Regions from separate parts of the Nonomuraea sp. NPDC049378 genome, predicted to be linked through region 1. Evidence: riboswitches for the same ligand, from Rfam matches in the RefSeq annotation. Region 1 holds a riboswitch; the other holds the start of a gene.
The links. A riboswitch is a leader RNA that binds a small molecule or an ion and turns the genes downstream of it on or off. The one in region 1 is predicted to bind glycine.
Positions count from the first base shown of each region.

Region 2: another riboswitch for glycine. It lies ahead of gcvT (glycine cleavage system aminomethyltransferase GcvT); the one in region 1 lies ahead of gcvP (aminomethyl-transferring glycine dehydrogenase).

Region 1 is NZ_JBVJHP010000013.1:136,136-141,542, reverse strand. It holds gene ftsR (transcriptional regulator FtsR) at 1-182, shown strand, start outside; gene ACZ6SA_RS27860 (bifunctional nuclease family protein) at 315-785, shown strand; gene ACZ6SA_RS27855 (MerR family transcriptional regulator) at 933-1,553, shown strand; glycine riboswitch at 1,612-1,711, shown strand; gene gcvP (aminomethyl-transferring glycine dehydrogenase) at 1,890-4,721, shown strand; gene ACZ6SA_RS27845 (tetratricopeptide repeat protein) at 4,815-5,407, shown strand, end outside.
Region 2 is NZ_JBVJHP010000028.1:48,338-53,744, forward strand. It holds gene ACZ6SA_RS42440 (L-serine ammonia-lyase) at 1-1,106, opposite strand, end outside; gene gcvH (glycine cleavage system protein GcvH) at 1,179-1,568, opposite strand; gene gcvT (glycine cleavage system aminomethyltransferase GcvT) at 1,565-2,650, opposite strand; glycine riboswitch at 2,685-2,784, opposite strand; glycine riboswitch at 2,804-2,901, opposite strand; gene ACZ6SA_RS42455 (gamma-glutamyl-gamma-aminobutyrate hydrolase family protein) at 2,955-3,647, opposite strand; gene ACZ6SA_RS42460 (3-oxoacyl-ACP reductase) at 3,658-4,422, opposite strand; gene ACZ6SA_RS42465 (aldehyde dehydrogenase family protein) at 4,431-5,407, opposite strand, start outside.

The DNA.
Region 1 (5,407 bases):
TCAAGGCGGCGGCCGAGCGCGAGTGCGGCCTGGTCGAGCAGACCGTCGCACCGATACTCAAGCGGCGCGCCCCCGGTGCCATCGGCGAGGCCGACGAGGTGGCCAGGGAGCTTTCCGCACTCCTGCTCGACCTGCACGCATCCCTTGTGCGCACGGGTGTCCGGTCCGTGCTGGGGCGCTGAGACCGCGGCGAGCTGGGAGGCGGCGGCACATTCCAGGCCCGCCGGGTGTTACGTTGAAATGCAGAAGCCAGTCAGCAGAAGCAACGACCAAATAGCTGTGCCGGGTCACCGGTCAGGAATACGGAGCAGCCCGTGTTGCAGATGGAGGTTGTGGGCGTTCGGGTTGAAATGCCCACAAATCAGCCGATCGTCTTGCTGAAGGAGGCACACGGGGAGCGGTTCCTTCCTATATGGATTGGCATGACGGAAGCCACGGCCATCGCTCTGGCCCAGGCAGAGGAGCCTCCGCCGCGGCCGCTCACCCACGACCTCTTCCGTGACGTGCTGAGCGCGCTGGGCGTAGGCCTGCGGGCGGTCAACATCGTCGCCCTGCGTGACGGCATCTTCTTCGCCGACCTGGTGTTCTCCAACGGCGTGGAGGTGAGCGCGCGGCCGTCCGACTCGATCGCGCTCGCCCTGCGCACCGGGGCGCGCATCTTCGCCAGCGAAGAGGTCGTCCAGGAGGCCGGGGTGATCATCCCGGACGACCAGGAAGACGAGGTGGAGAAGTTCAGGGAGTTTCTTGACACGATCACTCCCGAGGACTTCGGCCGGGCGGGGTAGGTATTTCAGTGCATTTACGCTTCACGACGCGCCGAGCCGGATCGTTGACTGAGCATGGTCGCGGTCCTACGGTGCAAGTGAAACCCGTGGCCGCGCTTCACGTACCCCCAGATCAGGCCACGGGATGAGAGAAAGCCGGAGGTCCGCGTGGCGGTCAGCAGCGGCGAGGGAAAGACGGCCGGCCAGGAAGATCCGGTGCGGCGCGAAAGCGCGCGGCAGCGTGCCGGGGAGCAGGGTCTGCTCTTCGACGAACAGCCCGCGGCGCTGCCGGGCGACATCGGATACCGCGGGCCGACGGCATGCTCGGCGGCCGGCATCACCTATCGGCAGCTCGACTACTGGGCGCGCACGGGCCTCGTCGAGCCCACGATAAGAGCCGCGCAGGGCTCCGGCTCCCAGCGTCTCTACAGCTTCCGCGACATCCTGGTCCTCAAGGTCGTCAAGCGGCTCCTCGACACCGGGGTGTCGTTGCAGCAGATCCGCACGGCCGTGCAACATCTGCGTGACCGCGGGGTCGCCGACCTCGCGCAGATCACGCTCATGAGCGACGGCGTCAGCGTCTACGAGTGCACCTCGGCCGACGAGGTGATAGACCTGCTCCAGGGCGGGCAGGGCGTGTTCGGCATCGCGCTCGGCCGGGTCTGGCGCGAGGTCGAGGGCTCCCTCGCGGAGCTGCCGGGGGAACGCGCGGCGGTCGAGGACACCGTCCCGGCCGACCATCCCGCTGACGAACTCGCCCGGCGCCGCCGCGCCCGCCGCACGGGGTGAGCACGGCTCCTGGCAGCCGTACGAATCGGGCGTAGTAACCTGAGGGCAGAAAGGCCGACGACCCCGTGCGGGAGAGTCTCCGGGCCCCCTGGGCTCCGGGGCGCCGAAGGAGCAACCCTCCCCGGAATCTCTCAGGCATCCCGTACCGCTCGGGCGAGGCAACTCTGGAAAGCAGGCGCACCCGCCAGGCGCGCCTCACCGACGGTGCAAGCCCCACCGGGGTGAAGCTCTCAGGTCGCGGCCCCGCGCTTGTCCGGGGCCCGCGCTGACAGAGGGGGAGATCCGGCACACGCCCGCGCCCTGGCGCCGGTCTCCACAGCCTCGGGAGGCATCTCCATGACCGATCTGTCCGCCCCGCCGTTCTCGTCCCGGCACATCGGCCCCTCCGAGTCCGAACAGCAGCGCATGCTCGAGGCCGTGGGCTTCGAGTCCGTGGCGGATCTGGTGGCGGTCGCCGTCCCCGAGTCCATCAGGGCGAAGGACCGGCTCACGCTGCCCGCCCCCGCCGGCGAGGCCGAGGCCATCGCCGAGCTGCGCGCCCTGGCCGACCGTAACCAGGTGCTGACCTCGATGATCGGGCTGGGCTACCACGACACGGTCACGCCCGCCGTCATCCGCCGCAACCTGCTGGAGAACCCGGGCTGGTACACCGCCTACACCCCCTACCAGCCGGAGATCTCGCAGGGCCGCCTCGAGGCGCTGCTCAACTTCCAGACCGTCGTCTCCGACCTCACCGGCCTGCCCGTGTCCGGAGCCTCGCTCCTCGACGAGGCGACCGCCGCGGCCGAGGCCATGACGCTGGCCCGCAGGGCGGGCAAGTCCAAGAGCGCCGTGTTCGTGGTCGACGCCGACGCGCTGCCCCAGACCAAGGCCGTCCTCGCCACCAGGGCCGAGCCGCTCGGCATCACGCTCGTGGAGCACTCCCTCGACGGCGAGCTGCCCGAGTGCTTCGGCGTGCTCGTCCAGTACCCAGGAGCGTCCGGCCGGCTGCGTGACTTCCGCGCCGTGGCCGCCGCCGCGCACGAGGCGGGCGCCCTCGTCGTGGCCGCCGCCGACCTGCTGGCACTGACGCTCGTGGCCGCCCCCGGCGAGCTGGGCGCCGACATCGCCGTGGGCTCCTCGCAGCGGTTCGGGGTGCCCTTCGGGTTCGGCGGGCCGCACGCCGCCTACATGTCCGTACGCGAGGGCCTGCAGCGGCAGCTGCCCGGCCGCCTGGTCGGCGTCTCCGTCGACGCCGACGGCGACCCCGCCTACCGCCTGGCCCTGCAGACCCGCGAGCAGCACATCCGCCGCGAGAAGGCCACCAGCAACATCTGCACCGCGCAGGTCCTGCTCGCCGTCATCGCGAGCATGTACGCCGTCTACCACGGCCCGGAGGGCCTGCGCCGCATCGCCCACCGGGTGCACCGCCACGCCGCCGCCCTGGCGGAGGGGCTGCGCCGGGCGGGCGTGGAGGTCGTGCACGCCGAGTTCTTCGACACCGTGCTCGTGCGCGTGCCCGGGCGGGCGTCCGCCGTGGTCGCCGCCGCCGCCGAGCGGGGCGTCAACCTCTGGCAGGTGGACGCCGACCACGTCTCGATCGCCTGCGACGAGAAGACCGGAGCCGCCGAGCTGGTCACGGTGCAGGCCGCGTTCGGGGTCACGACCCCCCGCACCGACGTCGAGGGCGCCGCCGACGCGCTGCCCGCCCCGCTGCTGCGCGAGTCCGCCTACCTGACCCACCCGGTCTTCCACGACCACCGCTCCGAGACCGCGATGCTGCGCTACCTGCGCCGGCTGCAGGACAAGGACATCGCGCTCGACCGGTCCATGATCCCGCTGGGCTCCTGCACGATGAAGCTCAACGCGACCACCGAGATGGAGCCGATCACCTGGCCGGAGTTCGCCGCCGTCCACCCCTACGCGCCCGCCGCCCAGGCCGAGGGCTACCTCGCGCTGATCGGCACGCTGGAACGCTGGCTGGCCGAGGTGACCGGCTACGACGCCGTCTCCATCCAGCCCAACGCCGGCTCCCAGGGCGAGTTCGCCGGGCTGCTGGCCATCCGCGCCTACCACCACGCGGGCGGTGACAGCGGGCGGGACGTCTGCCTCATCCCCTCCTCGGCCCACGGCACCAACGCCGCCAGCGCCGTCATGGCCGGCATGCGGGTCGTGGTCGTGGCCTGTGACTCCGAGGGTAACGTCGACCTGGCCGACCTCGACGCCAAGATCGCCAAGCACCGCGACGCGCTCGCCGCGATCATGGTGACCTACCCGTCGACGCACGGCGTCTACGAAGAGACCATCACCGAGATCTGCGCCAAGGTCCACCAGGCCGGCGGCCAGGTCTACGTCGACGGTGCCAACCTCAACGCGCTGGTCGGGCTGGCCAAGCCCGGCGAGTTCGGGGCCGACGTGTCCCACCTCAACCTGCACAAGACGTTCTGCATCCCGCACGGCGGCGGCGGCCCCGGCGTCGGCCCGGTCGCGGTCCGCGGCCACCTGGCGCCCTACCTGCCCGGTCACCCGCTGCGCGACGGCTCGCCGGTGGGGCCCGTCTCCGCGGCGCCCTACGGGTCGGCCGGGATCCTGCCGATCTCGTGGGCGTACATCCGGATGATGGGCTCCGACGGGCTCACGGCGGCCACCGAGCAGGCCATCCTGTCGGCCAACTACCTCGCCAAGCGGCTGGCCCCCCACTTCCCGGTGCTCTACACCGGACGCGGCGGGCTGGTGGCCCACGAGTGCATCATCGACCTGCGCCAGATCACCAAGGAGACCGGCGTCACCGTGGACGACGTGGCCAAGCGCCTCATCGACTACGGCTTCCACGCGCCCACCATGTCGTTCCCCGTCGCCGGGACCCTCATGATCGAGCCGACCGAGAGCGAGGACCTCGGCGAGCTCGACCGGTTCGCCGACGCGATGATCGCCATCAGGGGCGAGATCGCCAAGGTGGCGTCCGGCGACTACGACAAGGCCGACAACCCCCTGCGCAACGCGCCGCACACCGCGGAGTCGGTGAGCGCCGACGAGTGGCACCACCCGTACACGCGGACCGAGGCCGCCTACCCGCTGCCGTCGCTGCGCGACGGCAAGTACTGGGTGCCGGTGCGCCGCATCGACCAGGCCTACGGCGACCGCAACCTGGTGTGCTCGTGCCCCCCGCTGGAGGCGTACGAGGACTAGTCACCGGGAGGGCCAGACCTTCGGCGTCAACGGGGCAGACATGATCGCCGGAAGTCGTTAGGCTCAGGGCGACCGTCGCCAGAAGGAGCTCTCTTGACGTCCTCAGAGCTGGAGACCCCGCCTCTCGACACCGCCCGGCGTCTGGCCGAACGCGGCGACCTCGACGGCGCCGCCGCCATCCTCAGCGAGCTCGCCGCCGACCCCGACGAGCCCGACAGGGCTCAGGCCGCCGTCGGGCTGGCCGTGGTGCTGGAGGAGCGCGGCGACGTCGAGGCCGCCAGGACCGCCGCCAGGACCGCGCTGGCGACGGGGCACCCCGAATACGCCTCGCAGGCCGCCTGCCACCTGGCCCAGGGGTTCGAGCGCGAAGGGCGGGCCGAGCAGGCCAGGGCCGCCTGGCAGGCCGTGCTGGGGGTCGGCGCGGCCGCGTACGTCCCGCTGGCCCATCTCGCGCTGGCCCGGCTGGCCGTGCGGGCGCTCAACCTCGAGGAGGCGGAGCAGGAGCTGCGGGCCGCGATGGCGGCCGGCGACGGCGAGGTCGCCGCGCGCGCCGCGCAGGAGCTGGCCGACCTGCTGATGGAGCACGGAGAGCCCGGGGCGGCGGCTGAGCTCCTCCTGGACGCCCTGGAGGCCGTGCCCGAGGAGGAGACGCCGGGGCTGCGGGTCCGGCTCGGCATCGCGCACCT
Region 2 (5,407 bases), on a different contig from region 1:
ACCTGCTCCGGGGTGCCTCCGAGCACCTCCGTGAGGCCCGCGGAGGCCATGGAGCAGGCGGAGCCGACCTCGCCCTGGCAGCCCACCTCGGCGCCCGAGATCGAGGCGTTCTCCTTGAACAGCACGCCGATCGCGCCGGCCGTGAGCAGGAAGCGGATCACGCCGTCCTCGTCCGCGTGGGGGACGAAACGGGTGTAGTACGTCAGGACCGCCGGGATGATGCCGGCGGCTCCGTTGGTGGGGGCGGTGACGACGCGGCCGCCGGCCGCGTTCTCCTCGTTGACCGCAAGCGCGAACAACGTCACCCAGTCCATGGCCTGCAGCGGGTCCTTCTCGGCCGGCTCGGACTGCAGGCGGCGGTGCAACTGGTTGGCGCGGCGCTTGACCTTGAGCCCGCCGGGCAGGACGCCCTCCTTCGAGATGCCCCGGCGCACGCACTCCGACATGACCTGCCAGAGGCGCAGCAGGCCCGCGCGGACCTCCTCCTCGGTGCGCCCGAACGCCTTCTCGTTCTCCAGCATGAGCGCGGACATCGACAGGCCGGTGTTCGTGCAGTGTTTGAGCAGCTCTTCCCCGGTGGTGAAGGGGTAGGGCAGGACGGTGTCGTCCGGCTTGATGCGGTCGGCGCCGGTGGCCTTCTCGTCCACGACGAAGCCGCCGCCGACCGAGAAGTAGGTCTTCTCCCTGAGCTGCTCGCCCGCCGCGTCGTAGGCGGTGAAGCGCATGCCGTTGGGGTGCTCGGGCAGCGAGATCTTGCGCTCGAAGACGAGGTCCCGGCCGACGACGAAGGGGATCTCGCGCGTGCCGTACAGCCGGACGCTGCCCGACTCGCGCATCTCGGCCAGACGCCCTTCGACGGTGTCGACGTCGACCAGTTCCGGCTTCTCGCCGGACAGGCCCAGCAGGACCGCCTTGTCGCTGCCGTGGCCCTTCCCGGTCAGGCCGAGCGAGCCGTACAGGATGGCCTCCACCCTGGCCACGCGCGGCAGCAGGCCGTCCTCATGCAGGCCGCGGGCGAACTTGTGGGCCGCTGCCATCGGGCCTCCCGTGTGGGAGCTCGACGGCCCGATACCGATCTTGAACAGGTCGAAGACGCTGATCGCCATTGATGATGCGCCCTTCATGAGTGCCGGGGCCCGGACGCGGGCCCCGGCGTCAGCCGATGAGGCCTGGCAGGGTCAGGACTCGCCCGAGGTGAGCGCGGCGTACTCCTCGGCGGAGAGCAGGTCCTCCGGGTCGCCCTCCATGCGCACCCGGAACATCCAGCCCTCGCCGTACGGGTCGCTGTTGGCCAGGCTCGGATCGTCCACGATGGCCTGGTTGACCTCGACGATCTCGCCGCCGACGGGCGTGTAGATCTCGCTGACCGACTTGGTCGACTCGACCTCGCCGACGGAGTCGCCCGGCTCGGTGACCGAACCGACCTCGGGGAGCTGCACGAAGACGACGTCACCAAGGGCGTCGGCGGCGTAGGCCGTGATGCCGACGCTCACGGTGAGGCCGTCCTCGACCCCGGAAACCCACTCGTGTTCCTTGGTGTAGCTCAGGTCGTCAGGGATGTTGCTCACTTGTTCCTCCTGTAAAAGGGCAGCTCGGCCAGGTCCATGGGTTCATGGCTGCCCCGGATGTCCACAGCCAGGCCTGAGTCGGCGCCGGTGTCCACGTAGGCCAGCGCGATGGGCTTGCCCAGGGTCTGGGAGGGCGCACCGCTGGTGACCTCGCCGACGACGGCGCCGTCCTTGGTGACCGGGTAGCCGTGGCGCGGCACCCGGCGGCCCCGGGCGACCAGACCGACGAGACGGCGCCGCGGCGGGTCGTCCTTGACCGCCTCGAGCGCCGACCTGCCGACGAAGTCGCCCGGCTTGTCGAATTTCACCACCCTGCCCAGCCCCGCGTCGAACGGGGTCAGCTCGGCGCTCAGCTCGTTGCCGTACAGGGGCATGCCGGCCTCGAGCCTGAGCGTGTCGCGGCTGGACAGTCCGGCGGGCTTGAGCCCGTACGGCTCGCCCGCGGTCACGAGCGCGTTCCAGAGCGGCACCGCGTCCTGGCCGGCCACGAACAGCTCGAACCCGTCCTCGCCGGTGTAGCCGGTGCGCGCGATGAGCGCCTGCCGCCCGTCGACGAGCCCGGGCAGGCCCGCGTAGTACTTGAGCCCGGCCAGGTCGGCGTCGGTGAGCGTGGCGAGGATCTCCTGGGAGCGGGGTCCCTGGACGGCGATCAGGGCGTACTGCTGCGAACGGTCGTCGACCACGGCGTCGTACGCCTTGGAGCGGTTCTCCAGCTCGTCGGCGACCTTCTCGTAGTTCGAGGCGTTCGCGACGACCATGAACTCCTCGTCCCCGAGCCGGTAGACGATGAGGTCGTCCAGCACCCCGCCCCGCTCGTTGACGATCATGGTGTACCTGGCTCGTCCGGGCGTCACGGCCGACATGTTGCCGACCAGCGCGTAGTCCAGGGCGGCGGCGGCCTGCGGCCCGGTCACGAAGATCTCGCCCATGTGCGAGAGGTCGAACAGCCCGGCGGCCTCGCGGACGGCCCTGTGCTCCGCGGACTCGCTCCCGTACCGGAGTGGCATGAGCCAGCCCGCGAAGTCGGTCAGCGTCGCGCCGAGGCTTTCGTGCACGTCTCGTAGCGGAGTAGGTCGGGACATTTATCGCACCTCAGGACAGGATTGGATGCCAGCATCCTCCCCCTCTGTCATCGATGCCTGAGAGCTTCGCCCGAGTTTTGCCGGACTTTCACCTTCGGCGAGACCCTGCGGGCCTGCTTTCCAGAGGTCACCTTCCGAGGAGACATGCTCCCGGTCAGCCGTGCGGTCCTTTGCCTTGAGAGGTTCGCGGGGAGGGCTTGCTCCTTCAGGGACCCTGACCGGCTGTCAGGGTGCTCTCCCGCACGGTTTGCTGGTGTGTCCCGCCAGCCTAGTAGTGATTTGGGGGTCTTGTCGCGTTCGCCGGTCAGCAGGCGGCCACCAGGGCCTCGAAGAGGGCGTGGTCCTCGGCCGCCTCCGGGTGCCACTGCGCCGCCACGGTGAACGGCCCCGAGTCCAGCTCCACCCCTTCGACGGTGCCGTCGGCGGCGGTCGCGGTCACGGTGAGGCCGGGGGCGAGCCGGTCGACGGCCTGGTGGTGATAGTGCGGCACCGTCACGGGCGCCGTGCCCAGCGCCTTGGCCAGGCGGGTGCCGGGGACGGGGGTGATGGGCAGGTGACCGAACCGTCCGGGCGCGGGGGAGTGACCCGGGTGGCCGACCACGTCGGGCAGGTGCTGGTGGAGGCTGCCGCCGAGAGCGACGTTGAGCACCTGGAGGCCCCGGCAGATGCCGAGGAAGGGCAGCCCGGCGTCGAGGGCGGCGGCCAGCACGGCGAACTCGGCCTGGTCGCGGAATTCGCGGATGTAGCCGGTACGCTCCGCCGGCGTCTCGCCGTACCTCGCCGGAGCGATGTCGCCGCCACCGGCCAGGACGAGCCCGTCCAGGCGGCTCACCACCTGCGCGGCGTCCCCCGCGGGCGGGAGCACGACCGGCTGGCCGCCGGCCCGGACGACCTGCTCGACGTACATGTACGGCAGGAGCGCGACCGGCATGTCCTGCCAGACCGTGAACGTCGCCGGCTCCACGTAACACGTGACCCCGATGACGGGACGTCGCACGATGACCCCCCTAGAGCGGCGTGACGTAGGCGCCGGAGATGCCGCCGTCCACCAGGAACTCGCTGCCCGTGATGAACGACGCGTCGTCGCTGGCCAGGAACGCGACCGCCGCCGCGATCTCCGACGCCTCGGCGAAGCGCCCGACCGGGACGTGCACCAGGCGCCGCTGCGCCCGCTCGGGGTCCTTCGCGAACAACTCCTGCAGCAGCGGCGTGTTCACCGGGCCCGGGCACAGCGCGTTCACCCGGATGCCCTCGCGCGCGAACTGCACGCCCAGCTCGCGCGACATCGCCAGCACCCCGCCCTTGGACGCCGTGTAGGAGATCTGCGAGGTCGCCGAGCCCATGACGGCCACGAACGACGCGGTGTTGATGATCGAGCCCCTGCCCTGCCGCCGCATGTACGGGATGGCGTGCTTGCAGCACAGGTAGACGCTGGTCAGGTTCACGTCCTGGACGCGGCGCCACGCGTCGATGCCGGTCTCCAGGATCGAGTCGTCGTCGGGCGGCGAGATGCCGGCGTTGTTGAAGGCGATGTCCACGCTGCCGTAGATGTCGAACGCCGTACGGAACATCCGGGCGACGTCGTCCTCGTCGGCCACGTCGACGCGTACGAAGAGGCCGCCGACCTCGTTCGCGGCCTTGACGCCCGCCTCCTCGTCGAGGTCGGCGCAGACCACCTTGGCGCCCTCGTCGGCGAACCTGCGCGCGGTGGCCAGCCCGATGCCGCCGCCCGCGCCGGTGATCACAGCCACCCGATCCTGCAATCTCTTCACGTGCTGCCTCACTCCCAGGAGATGAAGACGTTCTTGGTCTCCGTGAACGCCGCCAGGGCGTCGGGGCCGAGTTCCCGGCCCAGCCCTGACTGCTTGAAGCCGCCGAACGGGGTCCAGTAGCGGACCGACGCGTTGGAGTTGACCGACAGGGCGCCCGCCTCGACCGCTCTGGACACGCGGAGCGCGCGCCCGACGTCGCGGGTCCAGATGGAGCCGCTCAGCCCGTACGGGGTGTCGTTGGCGATGCGTACGGCGTCCGCCTCGTCCTCGAAGGGCGCCACCGACACGACCGGCCCGAAGATCTCCTCGGTGAACGCACGGTCGGTGACGTCCGGGGTGAGCACGGTCGGCGGGAACCAGTAGCCCTTGCCCTCGGGGCACGACCCCTGGAGGTAGGGGGCGCCGTCCTGGACGAAGCCGCGCACGCGGTCGAGGTGCTCGGCGCTGATCAGCGGGCCCATCTCGGTGCTCTCGTCGCGGGGGTCGCCGACGACGACGCCGCGCACGGCCTCGGAGAGGCGCTCCATGAAGGCGTCGTACACGCTTGACTGGACGAGCAGCCGGGACCTGGCGCAGCAGTCCTGTCCCGCGTTGTCGAAGACCGCGTAGGGGGCGGCTTGTGCCGCTCTGTCGAGATCGGCATCCGCGAAGATGATATTTGCGGACTTGCCGCCTAGCTCCAGCGTGACCCGCTTGACCTGGGCCGCCGCCTTGGCCGCGATCTCCTTGCCCACCTCGGTCGAGCCGGTGAACACGATCTTGGCCACGCCGGGGTGCTCCACCAGCCGGGCGCCCGCGACCTCCCCCGCCCCGGGCAGCACCTGGAGCACCCCCTCGGGCAGGCCCGCGGCCAGGGCCAGCTCCGCCAGCCTCAGCGCGGTCAGGGGAGTCCACTCGGCCGGCTTGACGATCACCGTGTTGCCGGCCGCCAGCGCCGGGGCCACCCCCCACGACATGATCAGCATCGGGAAGTTCCACGGCACGA